DNA from 2 places in the Streptomyces sp. NPDC051214 genome. Region 2 is predicted to be linked to the other one. Evidence: predicted binding sites of a transcription regulator. Region 2 holds the regulator's gene; the other holds the start of a gene.
The links. Region 2 encodes HrcA, which represses chaperone genes, less so after heat shock. Its sites were predicted from a motif close to TTNGCACTCNGNNNNNCNGAGTGCNAA; they were not measured.
Positions count from the first base shown of each region.

Region 1: groES (co-chaperone GroES) is a predicted target of HrcA. The motif match lies at 7,986-8,012, and genes of this name have one in related genera.

Region 1 covers NZ_JBFBAT010000010.1:193,982-204,539, reverse strand. Annotated here, with positions in the region: gene tsaD (tRNA (adenosine(37)-N6)-threonylcarbamoyltransferase complex transferase subunit TsaD) at 1-1,012, shown strand, start outside; gene AB0M70_RS26660 (hypothetical protein) at 1,009-1,266, shown strand; gene AB0M70_RS26655 (helix-turn-helix domain-containing protein) at 1,291-1,992, opposite strand; gene AB0M70_RS26650 (MFS transporter) at 2,085-3,575, shown strand; gene AB0M70_RS26645 (YciI family protein) at 3,618-3,974, shown strand; gene AB0M70_RS26640 (RNA polymerase sigma factor) at 4,127-5,365, shown strand; gene AB0M70_RS26635 (methyltransferase domain-containing protein) at 5,390-6,640, opposite strand; gene AB0M70_RS26630 (polysaccharide deacetylase family protein) at 6,723-7,682, shown strand; gene groES (co-chaperone GroES) at 8,157-8,465, shown strand; gene groL (chaperonin GroEL) at 8,587-10,215, shown strand; gene AB0M70_RS26615 (SDR family oxidoreductase) at 10,378-10,558, opposite strand, start outside.
Region 2 covers NZ_JBFBAT010000002.1:542,180-552,737, forward strand. Annotated here, with positions in the region: gene hemW (radical SAM family heme chaperone HemW) at 1-426, shown strand, start outside; gene AB0M70_RS06795 (DUF3097 domain-containing protein) at 1,011-1,829, opposite strand; gene AB0M70_RS06800 (MBL fold metallo-hydrolase) at 1,864-2,607, opposite strand; gene hrcA (heat-inducible transcriptional repressor HrcA) at 2,809-3,825, shown strand; gene dnaJ (molecular chaperone DnaJ) at 3,826-4,962, shown strand; gene AB0M70_RS06815 (nitronate monooxygenase) at 5,133-6,191, shown strand; gene AB0M70_RS06820 (16S rRNA (uracil(1498)-N(3))-methyltransferase) at 6,188-6,946, shown strand; gene AB0M70_RS06825 (VOC family protein) at 6,974-7,366, shown strand; gene AB0M70_RS06830 (hypothetical protein) at 7,494-8,048, shown strand; gene AB0M70_RS06835 (S41 family peptidase) at 8,100-10,558, shown strand, end outside.

The DNA of each region.
Region 1 (10,558 bases), on a different contig from region 2:
CGACGCCATCGCCTCCAGCGTCGACGAACACGCCCGGTTCGGCGGTGTCGTGCCCGAGGTCGCCTCGCGCGCGCACCTGGAGGCGATGGTGCCGACCATCGAGCGCGCCCTGAAGGAAGCGGGCGTCACGGCCAAGGACCTGGACGGCATCGCGGTGACCGCGGGGCCCGGCCTCGCGGGCGCGCTGCTCGTGGGCGTCTCGGCGGCCAAGGCGTACGCGTACGCCCTCGGCAAGCCGCTCTACGGCGTGAACCACCTGGCCTCGCACATCTGCGTCGACCAGCTGGAGCACGGCGCCCTGCCCGAGCCGACGATGGCGCTGCTCGTCTCCGGCGGCCACTCCTCGCTGCTGCTCTCCACCGACATCACCTCGGACGTGCGCCCGCTCGGCGCGACCATCGACGACGCGGCGGGCGAGGCCTTCGACAAGATCGCGCGGGTGCTCGACCTCGGCTTCCCCGGCGGCCCCGTCATCGACCGGTACGCGAAGGAGGGCGATCCGAAGGCGATCGCGTTCCCGCGCGGTCTCACCGGGCCGCGCGACGCGGCGTACGACTTCTCCTTCTCCGGCCTGAAGACGTCCGTGGCGCGCTGGATCGAGGCCAAGCGGGCGGCGGGCGAGGACGTTCCCGTGCGTGACGTGGCGGCGTCCTTCCAGGAGGCGGTCGTCGACGTGCTGACCCGCAAGGCCGTGCGGGCCTGCAAGGACGAGGGCGTGGACCACCTGATGATCGGCGGTGGCGTGGCCGCCAACACGCGGCTGCGCGCCCTGGCGCAGGAGCGCTGCGAGGCGGCCGGCATCCGGCTGCGGGTGCCGCGGCCGAAGCTGTGCACGGACAACGGCGCGATGGTGGCCGCGCTGGGCGCCGAGATGGTGGCGCGCAACCGCTCGGCCTCCGACTGGGACCTCTCGGCGGACTCCTCGCTCCCGGTGACGGAGCCGCACGTGCCGGGCCACGCACACGGCCACGATCACGTGCACGAGGTCAGCAAGGAGAACCTGTACTCGTGACCGTCGCCCTGATGTGGGAGGCCCGCGCCGCCGACGGGCGGGGCGAGGAACTGCTCGCGTGGGCGCGGGCCCAGGTCCTGGACGGTGAGCCGGTCCGCAGGGAGAGCTTCCGCGCCCCGCAGGACCGGGTCCTCGTCCTGACCTGGTGGGACGCCACGTACGACGCCGACCTCCCCGAACTCCCCGAGCCTTCCCCGGAGTTGGTCACGCGAGCAGTGCACCGCTGGCGGTTCGAGTCGGTCGGTCTGGGCTGACGCCCCGTACCGGCCGGGGATGGGTCAGGTGCGTCGCGCCTGACCCAGAAGCCCGTCGATGACCGCCCCCAGCTGCTTCGACGCGTCGTACTGCGCCGTCAGTTCAAGCCAGCGGCCGGCGAGCGCGGTCATGCGGGGGAGCTCGGCGGCGTCCGCGTCGTCGAGCATGTCGGGGAAGTGGCGCTTGCGGTCCGGCTCATCGGCGCGGCGGGCCATCGCCTGGCGGAAGACCAGGTCGCCGTAGACGCAGTGCCAGATGGTGCGGTAGGCGGCGACGGCCTCGGACGGGGTCAGACCGCAGGCTTCGCACGCGGCGATGATCTCCTCGACCATCCACAGGGCGCCCTTGTCGGTGAGGTCGCCCAGGCTGAGCACCTCAACCACCCAGGGCATGCGCGCCAGCGTGCCGTGCATGTGCACGGAGACCGCGAGCATCCGGTCGCGCGGATCGTCGGGCAGTTCGGGGCGCGGGACCGTGTCGGCCGTGCCGGACAGGGTGAGCATCAGGAGCTCGTCCTTGTCGTGCACGTGGTGGTAGAGCGCCATCGGGGTCGTGCCGACCTCCTTGGCGACCCGGCGCATGCTCAGGGCGGCCACGCCCTCCTCCTGGAGGATGCGGCGCGCGATGCCGACGATCGTGTCGAGGTCGATGCGGCTCGGGCGACCGCGCTTCCTCTTCTCCGCTACGGGCTTCGCTGCCTCTGGCGCTGGTTTCTCTGCTTCCACGTGGCTCATTGTCGCGCCCGCGCCGGGCGGTCGCCGCATGGCGTCGAGCTTTCCCGTTTATTTTCTATACGCGTATAGTAATGTGCGTGGGCATGGTGAATACCGCTGAGTTGAAGTCCTCAGGGGCCCGTTGGCTGCTGCCGGTGCTGCTCACCGTGCAGTTCCTGGTGTCCCTCGACATGTCCGTCGTGAACATCGCGCTGCCCGACATCGGCGACGATCTCGGCTTCGGCGCCGACTCGCTGCTCTGGGTCGTCAACGCCTACGCGCTCGCCTTCGGCGGCCTGCTCATGCTGGGCGGACGCCTTGCCGACGTGGTGGGGCGGCGGCGCACCCTGATCGCCGGTTTCGTGGTCTTCGGCGTCGCGAGCCTGGTGGGCGGTCTCGCCCAGACGCCGGGGCAGCTCCTCGCCGCGCGGGCCGTGCAGGGCGCCGGGGCGGCGGCCCTCGCCCCCGTCGCGCTCGCACTCATCACCGTCAACTACGCTGCCGGGCCCGCGCGTTCACGGGCGCTCGGCCTCTGGGGCGCGGCCGGCGCGCTCGGCGGCGCGGTCGGGGTGATGGCGGGCGGCCTGCTCACGGACTGGGCGGGCTGGCGCTCCGTGATGCTGATCAACGTCCCGGTGGTGCTCGCCGTGCTGCTCCTCTCCCGGCACGGAGTACCCGCCGACCGGCGCACCGGGACCTCGCCGCGCCTCGACGTGACGGGGGCGCTGCTCGTCACGGCGGGTATGGCCGCGCTCGTCCTCGGCCTCGTCCGCACGGAGACGTACGCGTGGGGATCCGGCACGACCCTGGGCACCCTGGGCGCGGCCGCCGTGCTGCTCGGCGCCTTCGCCGTCGTCGAGTCCCGCAGCCGGGAGCCGCTGCTGAGGCTCGGCCTGCTCGGGAACCGGCCCGTGCTCTCCGCGGACGCCTTCGCGCTGCTGATGTCGTCGGGGCAGTTCGCCGCCTTCTACTTCACCTCGCTCTACCTCCAGGAGGTCATGGCGTACGGGTCGACTGCGGCGGGGGCGGCGTTCCTGCCGTTCTGCGGGGGCATCGTCGCCGGGTCGGTGATCTCGGCCCGGACGGTGGGGCGCTTCGGGGAGCGGGCGCTGCTGGTGACCGGGGGGCTGCTGGGTGCGGTGGGATTCGGGTGGTTCGCCGTGACGGTCGGGCCCGACGGCACCTTCCTGGGGTCCGTCCTGGGGCCCTCGCTGGTGGCGAGCGTCGGAATCGGCATGTGCTTCGTGCCCTTGGGCGCGGCGGCGACCTCCGGTGTGGCCTCCGAGGAGACCGGCATGGCCTCGGGGCTGCTCAACAGCTCCCGGCAGCTGGGGGGTTCGCTGGGGCTCGCGGTCCTGGTGACAGTGGCGTCGGGCGTCACCGGGGAGAGGCGGGGGCCGGGCGGGCTCGCGGACGGCTACGCGACGGCGTTCGGGGTCGCCGCGGCGCTGCTCGTGGCGGCGGCCGTGGCCACGGCGGTGCTGCATCGCGCCCCCGCGCGGCCGCGACCTGCTAAAACGTATGCCCGAGAAAATTCTCCGAAGAATCCGGGCGGCGGTGTCGATCCGGGTGTCTCCCGTTCGACGCATGGGTGAGAGGCGAGGAGAAGCCCCGCCTCCACCTGTTGGGAGATCACCATGCCGCGCTTTCTGACGATGATCCGCGTCGACGAGAAGAACTCGCCCGAGGGCGGCCCGAGCCCCGAGATGGGTGAGCGCATGGGCGCGCTGCTCGAGGAGATCACCAAGGCCGGGGTGATGCTCGAGACCGCGGGCCTCACCCCGAGCGCCCAGACCACCCAGGTGCACTGGGAGGGCGGTCGACTCTCCGTCACGGACGGGCCGTTCACCGAGGCCAAGGAGGTCGTCGGCGGCTACTCCATCACGCAGTGCAAGGACAAGGCCGAAGCGGTCGAGTGGGCCGGCCGGTTCCTGAGGACCCACGACGAGCAGTGGACCGTGACGGCGGAGGTCCGGGAGATCATCGAGGGCTGACGCCCCCGACGCCGACCCTTTGCGGTGCCTCGCGCAGGGTGCTCTGATGGGTGGCCGTGACGGCCCACTCCTCAGAGCCCCCTCGCCCGGCCTCTCCTCGCCCGGCCCCTCCTCGCCAGGACACTTCTCGGCCGGACTCTCCTGACCGCGCCATCGAGACCGTCTTCCGCATCGAGTCCCCGCGCCTCATCGCGGGCGTCGCCCGGATCGTGCGCGACGTGGGCATCGCGGAGGAGCTGGCGCAGGACGCGATGGTCGCCGCCCTCGAACAGTGGCCGCGGACCGGCGTCCCCGACAACCCGGGCGCCTGGCTGACGACCACCGCCAAGCGCCGCGCCATCGACCTCGTACGCCGCAGGGAGCGCTACGCGCGCAAGCTCGCGGAGATGGGCCGCGACCTGGAGGCGGCGCCGCCCCACGTCGATGAGCCCATGGACCCCGACGACATCGACGACGACCTCCTGCGCCTCGTCTTCACCGCCTGCCACCCGGTGCTCTCCGCCGAGGCCCGCATCGCCCTCACCCTGCGCCTCCTCGGCGGTCTCGCGACGGCGGAGATCGCCCGCGCGATGCTGGTGCCCGAGGCGACGGTGGCCCAGCGCGTCGTGCGCGCGAAACGCACCCTCGCGACCAAGGGCGTGCCCTTCGAGGTGCCGTACGGGGCCGAGCGCGAGGCCCGGCTCGGGTCGGTGCTCGAAGTCATCTACCTCATCTTCAACGAGGGGTACGCGGCCACGGCGGGCGACGACTGGCTGCGGCCCTCCCTGTGCGAGGACGCCCTGCGTCTCGCGCGCGTGCTGGCGGGGCTCATGCCCCGGGAGCCCGAAGTGCACGGCCTGGCCGCGCTGTTGGAGCTCCAGGCGTCCCGTTCGGCGGCGCGTACGGGGCCGAAGGGCGAGCCGGTGCTCCTCGCGGACCAGGACCGGCGGCACTGGAACCGGCCGCTGATCCGGCGGGGCTTCGCCGCGCTCGCCCGTGCGCGGGCCACATCGACGGGCGGCCCCGGTCCCTACGAGCTCCAGGCCGCGATCGCCGCCTGCCACGCCAACGCGCCCTCGTACGAGAAGACGGACTGGCCTCAGATCGTCGCCCTGTACGAACTGCTCTCGGCGCGGGCTCCCTCACCGGTGGTCGAACTGAACCGCGCGGTCGCGGTGTCGATGGCCTCGGGTCCCGCGGAGGCGCTGCTGCTCGTGGACGCGCTCGCGGAGGAACCCGCCCTGAAGGACTACCACTTGCTGCCGAGCGTGCGGGGCGACCTGCTGGCACGTCTTGGGCGTGCGGCGGAGGCGCGTGCTGAGTTCGAGCGGGCGGCGGGGCTCACGCGGAATGGGCGGGAGCGGGAGTTGTTGCTGGGGCGAGCCGAAGCAATCAGCCCGTCCGGCGTTTGAGGACGAACTCGGCGGAGCCGGTGATCAACGGTGCCCGGGGCCGCTGCTCTCAGGAACGTCCACCGGCTGCCCGATCAGCATCGCCGGCGCGCCCGCCACCCGCGTGAGGAACACCGTCGCCGAGTTCTTGCCCTGCGGTTTCACCTTCCGCCGCAGTTCCTCCGGCTCCACCGCGGAGCCCCGCTTCTTCACCGTCAGGATGCCGACCTCCCGCTCCCGCAGCACCGCCTTCAGCTTCTTCACGCCGAAGGGGAGCTGATCGGTGATCTCGTACGCCACCGCGTACGGCGTCGCGTGCAGGGCGTCGGAGGTGACGTACGCGATGGTCTCGTCGATCAGACCGCCCTCCACCCGCGCGGCCACCTCCGCGACCAGATGCGCGCGGATGACGGCGCCGTCCGGCTCGTACAGATAGCGCCCCACCGGACGCACCCCGGGATCCGGCAGCATCGCGTCGAGCGAGGACCACAGCGATGCGCCCGAGGGCAGCAGGGTCGCGCGGTGCGAGGACGGGGTGTCCGTGCCGAACCACAGCACGGCCTCCTTCACGTCCCCGCCGTCCGAGATCCACTCCGCCGCGGCGTCGGCGGGCACCGCCTCGTGCGGGATGCCGGGGGCGATCTTCAGCGCCGCGTGCGGGGCCTTGCGGGCGGCCTCGATCGCCCAGGAGAACGGCGGGGAGTAAGCCTCCGGATCGAAGATGCGGCCCCGCCCGCCGCGCCGCGCCGGGTCCACGAAGACCGCGTCGTACGCGGACGTGTCGACCTCGGTGACATCGGCCTCGCGCACCTCGATGAGGTCGGCGAGGCCAAGGGCGTCCGCGTTCGCGCGCGCCACCGCGCAGGTCAGCGGGTCACGGTCGACGGCGAGGACGGCGACCCCGGCCCGCGCGAGGGCGATCGCGTCACCGCCGATGCCGCAGCAGAGGTCGGCCACGCTCCGTACGCCGAGCGCCCGGAAGCTCTCGGCGCGGTGCACGGCCACGCTCGTACGGGTCGCCTGCTCGACGCCGTTCGGGGTGAAGAACATCCGCCTCGCGTCCTCGGCCCCGAACTTCGCCACCGCGCGGCGCCGCAGCCGCGCCTGCGCGAGCACCGCCGTGACCAGCTCCGCCGGGTGGTCGCGGCGCAGGCGCGTCGCGACGGCCAGCTCCCGGGCCGGATCGGCCTCCCGTACCTCGTCGAGATCGAGCAGGGACCGGCCTTCGGGGGTGAGGAGCGCGGAGAAGGAGGTCAGGGCGGTCGAGGCGCGGTCGAGGTCGTTCACCCGGCCCATTGTGGGCCAGTCGGTGGATGGTGCGCGCCCGGTGGCGGTGTCGGCCCGGCAGCGGGCCTGTGAGCTGCAAAGATCCGGCGCCATGCAACTAGTACGACAAAACGACAAATTCAGTCCAAGGTGGAAGAGCCGGAGGCGGGGCCCGGCGCGGCGTCGGGCCAGGGGACAGGTGCGCGCCGGGGTGGCCGTGCTCGTCGTCGCCGCCATCGCCTCCGGCTGTGCCTCGGGCGCCGACGGCGGAGCGAACCCCGCCCCCGGTCAGCAGCGCCTGGACGCGCCGCCCGCCCGCGCCCTGGACTCCTACGCCCACAAACTCCGCGTCGCCCAGGTCGCCCGTGCCGCCGCCGCGAAGCGCTGGGGCCTGGCGAAGACCCCGCTGGCCGCGCCGCCCGCACCGGCCAAAAAGCCGACGATCACCACCCGCAAGGGGTTCGAGGTCAAGGGGCAGGCGAGTCTGCCGCCCGTCTTCACGACGATCCCGACCAAGAAGAAGATCGTCTTCCTGACCATCGACGACGGCGCCGAGAAGGACCCGGCGCTGCTCAAGATGATGAGCGAACTGCAGATCCCGTACACCGCGTTCCTCAGCGACTACCTGGTCAAGGAGGACTACGGCTACTTCAAGAAGATGCAGTCGCGCGGTGTCGTCCTGAACAACCACACCCTCAACCACCGCTACATGCCGGGCCTCTCGTACGCGGGCCAGCGCCGCGAGATCTGCGGCATGCAGAACGTCATCCAGAAGCGCTACGGCAAGCGGCCCGAACTCTTCCGCCCGCCGTACGGCAACTACAACGCGGACACGCTGCGGGCCGCCAAGTCCTGCGGCATCAAGGCCGTGCCGCTGTGGGCGTCCGAGGCCTTCGCCGACCACATGGAGTGGCGCGAGTGGGACCGGGACCTGCACCCCGGCGACATCATCCTCACGCACTTCCGGGGGCGCGAGGACTGGAAGGGCAGCATGCCCGACATGGTCCGCAAGGTCATGAAGACGGTCACCGACAAGGGGTACGCGGTGGCCAGGCTGGAGGACTACCTGTGACCGGGCGGGCGCGGGCGCGCCGCTGCCTCGCCGCGGCCGTCGCGGCGGGTGTGCTCGCGCCCGCGCTGCTCACCGGGTGCGCACAGTCGGTGGACCCGATCGAGCGCCTCGGCCGCAAGGCGGCGGAGAACGTCCCGCCGCGGAAACCGGGGGCGTCGCCCAGCTGCGCCCCGCCCGCGGGGTCGCCGGAATCCGGGCGGCACACGGCCCCGGAGACGGAACCGCCCGGCGCGAAAGAACGTTGCCCCGAGGGGCGCGGGGGCCCCTCGGCGTCCCCTTCAAGATAAGACCCGCGTCAGCGAATTAGCAGTCCGCTTGACCGAGTGCTAATCGTCGTCCTAGTCTCGGCCTTGGCACTCACCACTGGAGAGTGCCAACCAGCGACGGGCAGGTCCGGCACCCGCGACGACGGATCCACCTGGTCGCCACCCCAGACTGTTAACCCCGTAGATCTCCGAAGGGGGAGACCGGATCGTGACGACCGCCAGCTCCAAGGTTGCCATCAAGCCGCTCGAGGACCGCATTGTGGTCCAGCCGCTCGACGCCGAGCAGACCACGGCCTCTGGCCTGGTCATTCCGGACACCGCGAAGGAGAAGCCCCAGGAGGGTGCTGTCCTCGCCGTGGGTCCGGGCCGCTTCGAGAACGGCGAGCGCCTGCCGCTCGACGTGAAGGTCGGCGATGTCGTGCTGTACAGCAAGTACGGCGGCACCGAGGTGAAGTACAACGGCGACGAGTACCTCGTCCTCTCGGCTCGCGACGTCCTCGCGATCGTCGAGAAGTAATTCACCTGCTTCACCAGTTTTGCTTTTGAGTTGCGCCCCTGGTCACCCCGCTGCTGATTGCCGGGCGGCGAGGGGCGCAGTTCGTTTGAAACCGATTTTTCGAGAGGGCTGAACCGCTCCCATGGCGAAGATCCTGAAGTTCGACGAGGACGCCCGTCGCGCCCTCGAGCGCGGCGTCAACAAGCTTGCCGACACGGTCAAGGTGACGATCGGCCCCCGCGGCCGCAACGTCGTCATCGACAAGAAGTTCGGCGCTCCCACCATCACCAACGACGGCGTCACCATCGCCCGTGAGGTCGAGGTCGAGGACCCGTACGAGAACCTCGGCGCGCAGCTCGTCAAGGAGGTGGCGACCAAGACCAACGACATCGCGGGTGACGGCACCACCACCGCGACCGTGCTCGCCCAGGCCCTGGTCAAGGAAGGCCTGCGCAACGTAGCCGCCGGCGCCTCCCCGGCCGCCCTGAAGAAGGGCATCGACGCCGCCGTCGCGGCCGTCTCCGCGGAGCTCCTCGCCACCGCGCGCCCGATCGACGACAAGGCCGACATCGCGGCCGTCGCCGGTCTGTCCGCCCAGGACCCGCAGGTCGGCGAGCTCATCGCCGAGGCGATGGACAAGGTCGGCAAGGACGGTGTCATCACCGTCGAGGAGTCCAACACCTTCGGTCTCGAGCTGGACTTCACCGAGGGCATGGCCTTCGACAAGGGCTACCTGTCCCCGTACATGGTGTCCGACCAGGAGCGTATGGAGGCCGTCCTCGACGACCCGTACATCCTGATCCACCAGGGCAAGATCTCGTCCATCCAGGACCTGCTGCCGCTGCTCGAGAAGGTCATCCAGACCAACGCCTCGAAGCCGCTCCTGATCATCGCCGAGGACGTCGAGGGCGAGGCCCTGTCGACCCTGGTCGTGAACAAGATCCGCGGCACCTTCAACGCCGTCGCGGTGAAGGCCCCCGGCTTCGGCGACCGTCGCAAGGCCATGCTCGGTGACCTCGCCACCCTCACCGGCGGCACCGTCATCGCCGAAGAGGTCGGCCTCAAGCTCGACCAGGTCGGCCTGGACGTGCTCGGCACCGCCCGCCGCGTGACCATCACCAAGGACGACACCACGGTCGTCGACGGCGGCGGCAACGCCTCCGAGGTCGAGGGTCGCGTCAACCAGATCAAGGCCGAGATCGAGGCCACGGACTCCGACTGGGACCGCGAGAAGCTCCAGGAGCGCCTCGCGAAGCTGGCCGGCGGCGTGTGCGTCATCAAGGTCGGCGCCGCCACCGAGGTGGAGCTCAAGGAGAAGAAGCACCGTCTGGAGGACGCCATCTCCGCGACCCGCGCCGCGGTCGAGGAGGGCATCGTCTCCGGTGGTGGCTCCGCTCTGGTGCACGCCGTCAAGGTCCTCGAGGGCAACCTCGACAAGTCCGGCGACGAGGCCACCGGTGTCGCGGTCGTCCGCCGCGCCGCCGTCGAGCCGCTGCGCTGGATCGCCGAGAACGCCGGCCTCGAGGGCTACGTCATCACCTCGAAGGTCGCCGAGCTCGACAAGGGCTTCGGCTTCAACGCCGCCACCGGTGAGTACGGCGACCTGGTCAAGGCCGGCGTCATCGACCCGGTCAAGGTCACGCGCTCCGCGCTGGAGAACGCCGCGTCCATCGCGTCGCTGCTCCTGACGACCGAGACGCTGGTCGTCGAGAAGCCGGCCGAGGAAGAGGGCGACGCTGGCGCTGGGCATGGGCACGGTCACTCTCACTGACCCCGCTTGACGCTGCCGCGTAGCTGAACTGAGGCCCGGAGCCCCTGATGGGGGCGCCGGGCCTCAGTGTTTTCGGATGCTCGTCTGCCGGGTTTCTCGCCGTCGCCGTCTGCGGATCGGCGTCCGTCCTCGCGCAGTTCCCCGCGCCCCTTACGGGGCGCTCTACTGCGGGCCGTACTTCCTGCCCGTCCTCGACGTCACTCCGCCCAGCAGCGCCCTCGGCGTCACCTTCACCACGCCCATCAGTGCCTTGTAGCGGGGGTCCGGGATGGAGAGGGTCTTGCCCCGCGCCAAGTCGGCGAGCGCGGCCGCGACCAGCTTGTCCGCGTCGAGCCACATCCAT
Region 2 (10,558 bases):
TCCTGGTACGAGGTGTCCAACTGGGCCACGTCCGATGCCGGGCGGTGCCTGCACAACGAGTTGTACTGGCGTGGGGCCGACTGGTGGGGGGCCGGGCCGGGGGCCCACAGCCATGTGGGGGGCGTGCGGTGGTGGAACGTCAAGCATCCCGGGGCTTACGCGGGTGCGCTGAGCGCTGGGCGCTCGCCGGGGGCCGGGCGGGAGGTTCTTGCCGAGGAGGATCGGCGGGTGGAGCGGATTCTGCTGGAGCTGCGGCTGCTTGAGGGGTGTCCGTTGTCTCTCCTTCGCCCCGCCGGCCTTGGGGCCGCGGGGCGGGCCCTCGCGGATGGGCTCCTCGAGGCGGGGCCCTACGAGGAGGGGCGGGCCGTGCTTACCCTGCGGGGGCGGTTGTTGGCGGATGCGGTGGTGCGGGACCTGGTGGACTGATCGGCTGGGGTTCGGGCGGTCCCTGCGGGGCTTTCCCCAATCCCGCCCCTTCCCGAAACTGGGGCTCCGCCCCAGACCCCGGTCCTCAAACGCCGGACGGGCTGAAAACACCTGACCCGGGTGGGTGGGTGCCGATGGCTGCGCCGGGGGCCGGGCGGGCAACCGCGGGGCAATCGGGCGGGTGGGCGGGGAAGATCCGCCGCGGAGCGGCGGGCCCGTTCGGACCTGTAGTCGGCTGCGGCGGGGCCCCGGGGGCTGGGTGGGCAGCTGCGGGGTGAACGGGTGGGTGGGTGGGAGACATCCGCCGCGGAGCGGCGGGCCCGTTCGGACCTGTAGTCGGCTGCGGTGGGGTCCCGGGGGCTGGGTGGGCGGCTGCGGGGTGATCGGGTGGGTGGGTGGGGAAGTTCCGTCGCGGAGCGGCGGGCTTGTTCGGGCCTGTAGGTGGCTGCGGTGGGGTCCCGGGGGCTGGGTGGGCGGCTGCGGGGTGATCGGGTGGGTGGGTGGGAGAGATCCGTCGCGGAGCGGCGGGCCTGTTCGGCGGGCCTAGGCCCAGGGGCCCGAAGCTCGCCGCAGGCCCCCGTACGCTACTCCGCCGTGACGAAGTCGATCAGTTCCTCCACGCGTCCCAGCAGCGCAGGCTCAAGATCGCGGTAGCTGCGCACCGAGCCCAGGATCCGCTGCCACGCGGCGCCCGTGTTGGGGGGCCAGCCCAGCGCTTCGCAGACGCCCGTCTTCCAGTCCTGGCCGCGCGGGACGCGGGGCCACGCCGCGATCCCCACCGACGACGGCTTCACCGCCTCCCACACGTCGATGTAGGGGTGCCCCACCACGAGGGCCGAAGGAGAACTCACCTGCGCCGCGATCCGTGATTCCTTCGAGCCGGGCACCAAGTGGTCCACCAGGACGCCCAGGCGCGCGTCGGGCCCGGGGGAGAACTCCTCGACGATCCCCGGGAGATCGTCGATGCCCTCCAGGTATTCGACGACCACGCCCTCGATCCGCAGGTCGTCGCCCCACACCCGCTCGACGAGCTCCGCGTCGTGCCGTCCCTCGACGTAGATCCGCCCGGCGCGGGCGACCCGGGCCCGCGCCCCCGGCACGGCCACCGAACCCGACGCGGTACGCGTGGCACGTACCGGAGTGGAGGCAGCGGACGGGCGGACCAGCGTCACCGTCCGGCCCTCCAGAGCGAAGGCACCCGGCGTCATCGGAAAGACGCGGTGCTTGCCGAAGCGGTCCTCCAGGGTCACCGTCGGACCCTCCGCCGTCTTCTCGCAGCGGATCACCGCCCCGCAGAAACCGGTGCTCAGCTCCTCCACCACGAGGTCCGCCTCCGCGGCGACCTCCGGCACGGGCTTCGGCTTCTTCCACGGCGGGGTCAAGTCTGCGGAGTACTGGCGCATTCGCATGACGATAAGAGAAGCGGCGTACGAGCGGCTACGACACGCCGAAGCGAGCCGCCAGTGTGGCGCGTTGCGCGCGGACAAAAGCCGCATCGACCACCGCGCCGTGCCCCGGCACGTACAGCGCGTTCTCGCCGCCCAGGTCCAGAAGCCGGTCGAGCGCGGCCGGCCACCGCGCCGGGACCGCGTCGGGGCCGGCCTGCGGTTCGCCCGACTCCTCGACCAGGTCGCCGCAGAAGACGATCTCGGGAGTGTCACCCGTGCCGGGGATCAGGACGGCAAGGTCGTGGCCCGTATGACCCGGGCCGACGTTCGCGAGCAGGACCTGCACCCCGCCCCCCAGGTCCAGCGTCCACTCCCCGCACACCGCGTGGCGCGGGCGGACGAGCAGGTCGGCCGCCTCCGCCGCCGCGTCCGGGGCGACCCCCTGCCGCACGGCGTCGTCACGCAGCTCGTCGCGCCCCCTCGTGAGCAGCGCGTCGAGCCCGACCGCGCCGTACACCTCCACCCCCGCGAACGCCGCGGCGCCCAGCACGTGGTCGAAGTGCGGATGCGTCAGGGCGAGATGGGTGACCCGGCGGCCCCCGCCGAGGATGCCGCGCGCCTGATTGCGCAGCTCCGCGCCCTCGCGCAGGGTCGCGCCCGCCTCGATCATCAGCGCCGATTCGCCGCCGACGACCAGGCCCGCCGTACAGTCCCAGACCGGCAGGCGCCTGCGTCCCACGTGCGGCGCGAGCCGCTCCCAACCCGCCTCGTCCCAAGCCAGTGCCACGTCCATGAAGCCGACGCTAGCCCCGCGCGGGCCGCTTGGCAGCCGTCACCCCGGCCGTCGGACCGACATGGGGTCCGGCCCTTGCCGGGCCCGTACCTCGCGGCCGTACACTGGGCGCGGTGCAGGCTGGCACTCACCTGCGGGGAGTGCCAGGCAAGGCCGCGGGGCAGACGGGCCCCAGGGCGAAAAGGTGGAGGTGTTGCGCGGATGCTCAGTGAACGCAGGCTCGAGGTGCTGCGTGCCATCGTCCATGACTACGTCGGCACCGAGGAGCCCGTCGGCTCCAAGGCGCTCACCGAGCGGCACAGCCTCGGGGTCTCGCCGGCCACCGTCCGCAACGACATGGCGGCGCTGGAGGAGGAAGGGTTCATCGCCCAGCCTCACACCAGCGCGGGCCGTATCCCGACCGACAAGGGGTACCGCCTCTTCGTCGACCGGCTCGCGGGCGTCAAGCCGATGGCGGCGCCGGAGCGCAGGGCCATCCAGAACTTCCTCGACGGCGCCGTCGACCTCGACGACGTCGTGGCGCGCACGGTGCGGCTGCTCGCGCAGCTGACCCGGCAGGTCGCGGTCGTGCAGTATCCGTCCCTCACGCGGTCGACGGTGCGGCACGTGGAGCTGCTCTCGCTGGCTCCCGCCCGTCTGATGCTCGTACTGATCACGGACACGGGCCGGGTCGAGCAGCGCATGATCGACTGTCCCGCCCCGTTCGGCGAGACCTCGCTCGCGGACCTGCGGGCGCGGCTCAACAGCAGGGTCGCGGGCCGTCGCTTCGCGGACGTGCCGCAGCTGGTGCAGGACATGACGGAGTCCTTCGACGCGGAGGACCGCGGCACGGTCGCGACGGTGCTCTCGACACTCCTCGAAACTCTTGTCGAGGAGACCGAGGAGCGGCTGATGATCGGCGGAACGGCCAATCTCACCCGCTTCGGACATGACTTTCCCCTCACCATCAGGCCCGTCCTGGAGGCTCTTGAGGAGCAGGTCGTCCTGCTCAAGTTGCTTGGCGAGGCCACGGATTCGGGCATGACCGTACGGATCGGTCACGAGAACGCCCATGAGGGACTCAGCTCTACGTCCGTGGTCTCCGTCGGCTACGGTTCGGGCAGCGAGGCAGTAGCCAAACTCGGCGTGGTCGGCCCGACCCGCATGGACTATCCGGGAACGATGGGAGCAGTACGCGCAGTGGCACGTTACGTCGGACAGATCCTGGCGGAGTCGTAAGTGGCCACGGACTACTACGCCGTACTAGGCGTGCGCCGCGACGCTTCCCAGGACGAGATCAAGAAGGCCTTCCGGAGGCTTGCGCGAGAGCTTCACCCGGACGTCAATCCGGATCCGAAGACTCAGGAGCGCTTCAAGGAGATCAACGCCGCGTACGAGGTGTTGTCGGACCCGCAGAAGAAGCAGGTCTACGACCTCGGCGGTGACCCGCTGTCCCAGGCGGGCGGCGGCGGTGCGGGCGGTTTCGGGGCCGGTGGCTTCGGCAACTTCTCGGACATCATGGACGCGTTCTTCGGCACGGCGTCGCAGCGTGGCCCCCGGTCGCGCACGCGCCGTGGCCAGGACGCCATGATCCGGCTCGAGATCGACCTGGACGAGGCGGCCTTCGGGACCACCAAGGACATACAGGTCGACACGGCGGTCGTCTGTACGACCTGCAGCGGTGAAGGTGCCGCGCCGGGGACGTCCGCGCAGACGTGTGACATGTGCCGCGGTCGCGGCGAGGTGTCGCAGGTCACGCGGTCCTTCCTCGGCCAGGTCATGACGTCGCGGCCGTGCCCGCAGTGTCAGGGCTTCGGCACGGTCGTGCCCACCCCCTGCCCCGAGTGCGCCGGCGACGGCCGCATCCGGTCGCGGCGGACGCTCACCGTGAAGATCCCCGCCGGTGTCGACAACGGCACGCGGATCCAGCTCGCGGGCGAGGGCGAGGTCGGCCCCGGCGGTGGCCCCGCCGGCGACCTGTACGTGGAGATCCACGAGCTGCCGCACGCCGTGTTCCAGCGGCGCGGGGACGATCTGCACTGCACGGTCACCATCCCCATGACGGCCGCGGCTCTGGGCACGAAGGTGCCCCTGGAGACGCTGGACGGCCTGGAGGAGGTCGACATCCGGCCGGGCACCCAGTCCGGCCAGTCGGTGCCGCTGCACGGCAGGGGCATCACGCACCTGCGGGGCGGCGGTCGCGGTGACCTCATCGTGCACGTCGAGGTCCTCACACCGAGCAAGCTGGACGCGGAGCAGGAGCGGGTCCTGCGGGAGCTCGCGCAGCTGCGCGGCGAGGAGAGGCCCACGGGGCAGTTCCAGCCGGGTCAGCAGGGCCTGTTCTCCCGCCTCAAGGACGCGTTCAACGGCCGCTGAGGTTCTGGTGCTCCGGTGCCGGAGGGTTCGCTCTCCGGCACCGGAGCACTGCTGTTTCATGCGGGGTATCGGGCGGGTGGGCGGGAAAGTCTGTAGCCCGCCGCAGGCGCCCCCGGGCCCGGTGCAAGGGGCGATTCGGCCGCCCGCCCAGGGCATGGCACGATGCGTTCATGCCCACCGCACTGACCGATCTCTGCCGCCTTCCGATCGTGCAGGCCCCCATGGCGGGCGGCGCCTCGTGCCCCCAGCTCGCCGCGGCCGTCTCCGATGCCGGGGGGCTCGGATTTCTCGCCGCCGGATACAAAACCGCCGACGGGATGTACCAGGAGATCAAACAGCTGCGGGGGCTCACGAGCCGCCCGTTCGGCGTGAACCTGTTCATGCCGCAGCCCGAGTACGCCGATGCCGCCGCCGTCGACGTCTACCGCAACCAGCTCGCCGGTGAGGCCGCCTGGTACGAGACGCAGCTCGGCGACCCGGACAGCGGGCGCGACGACGGCTACGACGCCAAGCTGGCGATCCTCGTCGAGGACCCGGTGCCGCTGGTGTCGTTCACCTTCGGCTGCCCCACCCGTGACGTCTTCGACGCCTTCGCGCGCGTGGGCACCCTCACCGTCGTCACCGTCACCTCGCCCGAAGAGGCGCAGACCGCCCAGTGGTCGGGTGCCGACGCCGTGTGCGTACAGGGCATCGAGGCGGGTGGCCACCAGGGCACGCATCGCGACAACCCCGAGACGGACGGCGCCGGGCTCGGCCTCCTCTCGCTCATCGCGCAGGTGCGCGACACCGTGCAGATCCCGGTCGTCGCGGCCGGCGGCCTGATGCGCGGCTCGCAGATCGCCGCGGTGCTCGCGGCCGGCGCGGACGCCGCGCAGCTCGGTACGGCCTTCCTGGTCTGCCCGGAGTCGGGCGCCAACGCCCTGCACAAGCAGGCCATGACCAACCCGCTGTTCACCCGTACCGAACTCACCCGGGCCTTCTCGGGACGCCCCGCGCGCGGCCTGGTCAACCGCTTCATGCGGGAGCACGGGCCCTACGCCCCGGCCGCCTATCCCCAGGTCCACCACCTCACCAGCGGCCTGCGCAAGGCCGCGGCCAAGGCCGGTGACGCGCAGGGCATGGCGCTGTGGGCGGGGCAGGGTCACCGCATGGCGCGGGAGCTTCCGGCCGCGGAGCTGGTCGAGGTCCTGGCGGCCGAGCTGGCCGAAGCCTCCGGGGGCAAGGCGTGACCGCGCCCGTCTTCGTCGTCGAGACCTTCGAAACCCTCCAGAACACTCCCGTGGGGGGCGACGGGCGCTACGTGCTCGATGGCCCCGAAGGGCGCCACGCCGTCTCCGTGAAGCGGCTGCACGCCGGTGAGGACGTCGTCCTGACCGACGGGGCCGGGCGCTGGGCCGACTGTGTGGTCGAGGACACCGAGGGCAAGGACCGCCTGATCCTGCGGATGGGCTCCGTACGGGAAGAGGCGCCGCAGGAGCCCCGCATCACCGTCGTACAGGCCCTGCCCAAGGGTGACCGCGGTGAGCTCGCCGTCGAGACCATGACGGAGACCGGCGTCGACGCGATCGTGCCCTGGTCCGCGTCGCGCTGCATCACACAGTGGAAGGGCGAGCGCGGGCTCAAGGCGCTCGGCAAGTGGCGTGCCACGGCGCGCGAGGCGGGCAAGCAGTCGCGCCGGGTGCGCTTTCCCGAGGTGGCGGACGCCATGTCGACCAAGCAGGTGGCGGCGCTGCTCGCCGCCGCCGACCTCGCCGCGGTCCTGCACGAGGAGGGCAGCGAGCCGCTGGCCACGGCCGAACTCCCGGCGGCCGGGCACATCGTCCTGGTGGTGGGCCCCGAGGGCGGCGTGTCACCGGACGAGCTCGCGGCCTTCGCGGACGCGGGGGCGAAGCCGTACCGCCTGGGGCGTAGCGTGTTGCGTACGTCGACCGCGGGGACGGCGGCGGCCGCACTGCTCCTGGGACGCACCGGCCGCTGGTCCTGAACTCCCGCGCCGGGTGAGGGAGATGCCGTGGAACTGGCCCAAGTACGGCTGCTCGTATCGGACTTCAGTGCCTGCTACCGCTTCTACGCCGACATCCTCGGCCTCAAACCGCAGTCGGGGGCGGTGGACGGGCCGTACGAGAAGTTCAGTCCGGCGGTCGGTTCCGCGGGGATCGCGCTCCAGGACCGCTCGATGATGGCCCGGCTCCTCGACGAGCTGGAGGAGTCGGCGACCGGCCACCGTTCCCTGGTGGTGCTGCGGGTCGACGACCTCGACGCGTACTGCGGCCGGATCGCCGAGCGTGGCGGCATCATCGCCCAGGGCCCCGCCCCCCTGACCGACCGCATGCGGGTCGCCCATCTCAAGGACCCGGAAGGGAACTTGGTGGAACTCCAGGAGTGGCTGTTGCTGCGCGGCTGAAGCCACCGCACCGCTCCCGGCCCGCCGCAGTTTTTTTGGACGGAAAGGGGGCTGTCGTCAGGCGGCCCGTGATGGCACTCTGCCGCCTATGGGGGCATTGAGGCGCTTACGTGATCGTGCGGTGGTCGTGCGCGGACGGCGTCGGCGGGTGTGGGGCGCCGTCGGGTTCGCGGGGGCGGCGGTGATCGGGGTCGCCGCGTGTGATCCGGTCGACGGCGGCATGAACACCGCGGCCATCGCGATCACCACGGACGAGATGGCGACCAAAGAGCTGGAGCGGCAGCATCTCGACGTGCTGTGGATCAGCTGCACCGCCCGCTACAAGTCCAGGGTCACACCGTCCAGCGGCTCCCCCGACCGGGACGCCGTCGCCACCGTCGACTGCCAGGGCCAGGCCAAGACCGGCAAGGGCTCCGACGACACCAGCGACATCACCGTCAAGGGCTCCGTGTGGTCCGTCGTCGACGGGCACTGTGTACGCGGCAACCTCACCGCCAAGGTCGACGGCAAGGAGTGGTTCCGGGTGGACGTGCTCGGCGACTGCGCCGGAGGCGACGAACCGGAGCAGCCGGAGGAACCGGACCAGCCGGACCAGCCGGATGACCCCGGCCAGCCGCCCGCCGCGACCGTCACGGTGACCGTCACGCCCCATCCGAGCTGCTCGTGCATCAGGGGCAAGTGATCCAAAACCCTGTCCGGCTCCGCCCCGGCTGCCTAGGCTGGCTGAGTGACACTGACTGGGCACTCTGCGTACCTCCGGTTTCCCCATCTGCGCGGCGAGTTGGTCGCCTTCACCGCCGAGGACGACGTCTGGGTCGCGCCTCTCGACGGCGGCCGGGCGTGGCGCGTCAGCGCCGACAACACGCCGGTGAACCATCCCCGCGTCTCCCCGGACGGGACGACCGTCGCCTGGACGTCCACGCGTGACGGCGCCCCCGAGGTGCATGTCGCCCCGGTCGACGGCGGCCCCTCCAAGCGCCTGACGCACTGGGGCAGTTCACGCACCTCGGTGCGCGGCTGGACCCCGGACGGGCGGGTCCTCGCCGTCAGCACGGCCGGTCAGGCCTCGCTGCGCCGCAGTTGGGCGCGGGCCGTCCCGCTGGACGGCGGGCCCGCGGACACGCTGCCGTACGGCATCGTGGGGGACGTCGCGTACGGCACCCGGGACGGCCAAGTCCTGCTGCTCTCCGCGCCGATGGGACGCGAGGCCGCCTGGTGGAAGCGCTACCGCGGCGGCACCGCGGGCAAGCTCTGGATCCGGGGCGGGGGCGCGGGGGACGAGGACCGCTTCGTACGCGTCCATGAAGAGCTCGACGGGAACATCGAGTACCCGCTGTGGGTGGGCGAGCGCGTCGCCTTCCTCTCCGACCACGAGGGCGTCGGTGCCGTCTACTCCTCGCTGCCCGACGGCTCCGACCTGCGCCGGCACACTCCTGTCGACGGTTTCTACGCCCGGCACGCGGCGACCGACGGCACCCGCGTCGTGTACGCGTGCGCGGGTGAACTCTGGCTGCTCGACGACCTGGTGGACGCCGTACCCCGCCGCCTCGACGTCCGTCTCGGCGGCCAGCGCACCGACCTCCAGCCGCATCCCGTCAGCGCGTCACGCTGGTTCGGCGCCGCCGCTCCCGACCACACCGGACGGGGCAGTGCCGTCTCCGTGCGCGGCGGCGTGCACTGGGTGACGCACCGCGAGGGGCCCGCCCGCGCGCTCGCCGCCGAGCACGGGGTGCGCGCACGGCTGCCGCGCACGTTCCGTGTCGACGGCGAGGAACACGTCGTCTGGGTGACGGACGCGGAGGGCGACGACGCGCTCCAGTTCGCGCCGGCCACCGGCCTCGCGCCCGGTGCGACACCGCGCAGGATCGCCGCCGGGCAGCTGGGCCGGGTGCTCGCGCTGGCCGTGGCGCCCGACGGCAGCAGGGCCGCCGTCGCCTCGCACGACGGCCGGGTGCTCCTTGTCGAGCGGGAGAGCGGTGAGGTGCGTGAGGTCGACCGCGGGGAGCACGGGGACGCCACCGGGCTCGTCTTCTCGCCGGACTCGGCCTGGCTCGCCTGGTCGCACCCGGGGCCGAGTCCGCTGCGGCAGCTGAAGCTGGCGAACACGGCCGACCTCTCGGTGTCCGAGGCGACGCCGCTGCGGTTCCGCGACTACGCGCCCGCGTTCACCCTGGACGGGAAGCATCTGGCGTTCCTGTCCGCGCGGGCCTTCGACCCCGTCTACGACGAGCACGTCTTCGACCTCGCCTTCGTCGGCGGATCGCGGCCCCACCTCATCACGCTGGCCGCCACCACGCCCTCGCCCTTCGGGCCGCAGCGGCACGGGCGGCCCTTCGAGGCGCCCGACAAGGACGAGACCCCGGACAGCGAGGGCTCGCCCGTCACCCGTATCGACCTCGACGGTCTCGCCGACCGCATCGTGCCGTTCCCGGTCGAGGCCGCCCGGTACTCGACGCTGCGGGCCGCCAAGGACGGCGTCCTGTGGCTGCGGCACCCCGTGCGCGGCGTCCTCGGCGCGTCCCGGGCCACCCCGGCCGCCCCCGACCCGCAGACCGAGCTCGAACGCTACGACCTCGTACAGCAGCGCATCGAGGAACTGGCGTCGGACGCCGACCACTTCGCCGTCAGCGGGGACGGCAAGCGGGTGCTGCTGTGGGCCGACAGGAAGCTGAAGGTCGTGCCGAGCGACCGGCGTGCCTCCGGCGACGAGTCCTCCGACTCGAACATCACCGTCGACCTCACCCGGGTCCGGCAGACCGTCGATCCGGCCGCGGAGTGGCGCCAGATGTACGACGAGGCCGGGCGGCTGATGCGGGACAACTTCTGGCGGCCCGACCTGGGCGGGACCGACTGGGACGGCGTGCTCGACCGGTACCGTCCGGTGCTCGACCGGGTGGCCACGCACGACGACCTCGTCGACCTGCTGTGGGAGGTCGCGGGGGAGCTCGGCACCTCGCACGCGTACGTCATGGGGGGCGGGGCCCGGGGGAGTGCGGCGGTACGTCAGGGGCTGCTCGGCGCGGATGTCTCGCGGGGCGCGGACGGGGTGTGGCGCATCGACCGCGTCCTGCCCTCCGAGACCTCCGACCCCTCCGCCCGCTCGCCGCTCGCCGCGCCCGGGGTCGCGGTGCGTGCCGGGGACGCCCTCCTTGCCGTCGCGGGGCGGCCGGTCGATCCGGTGGTGGGTCCCGG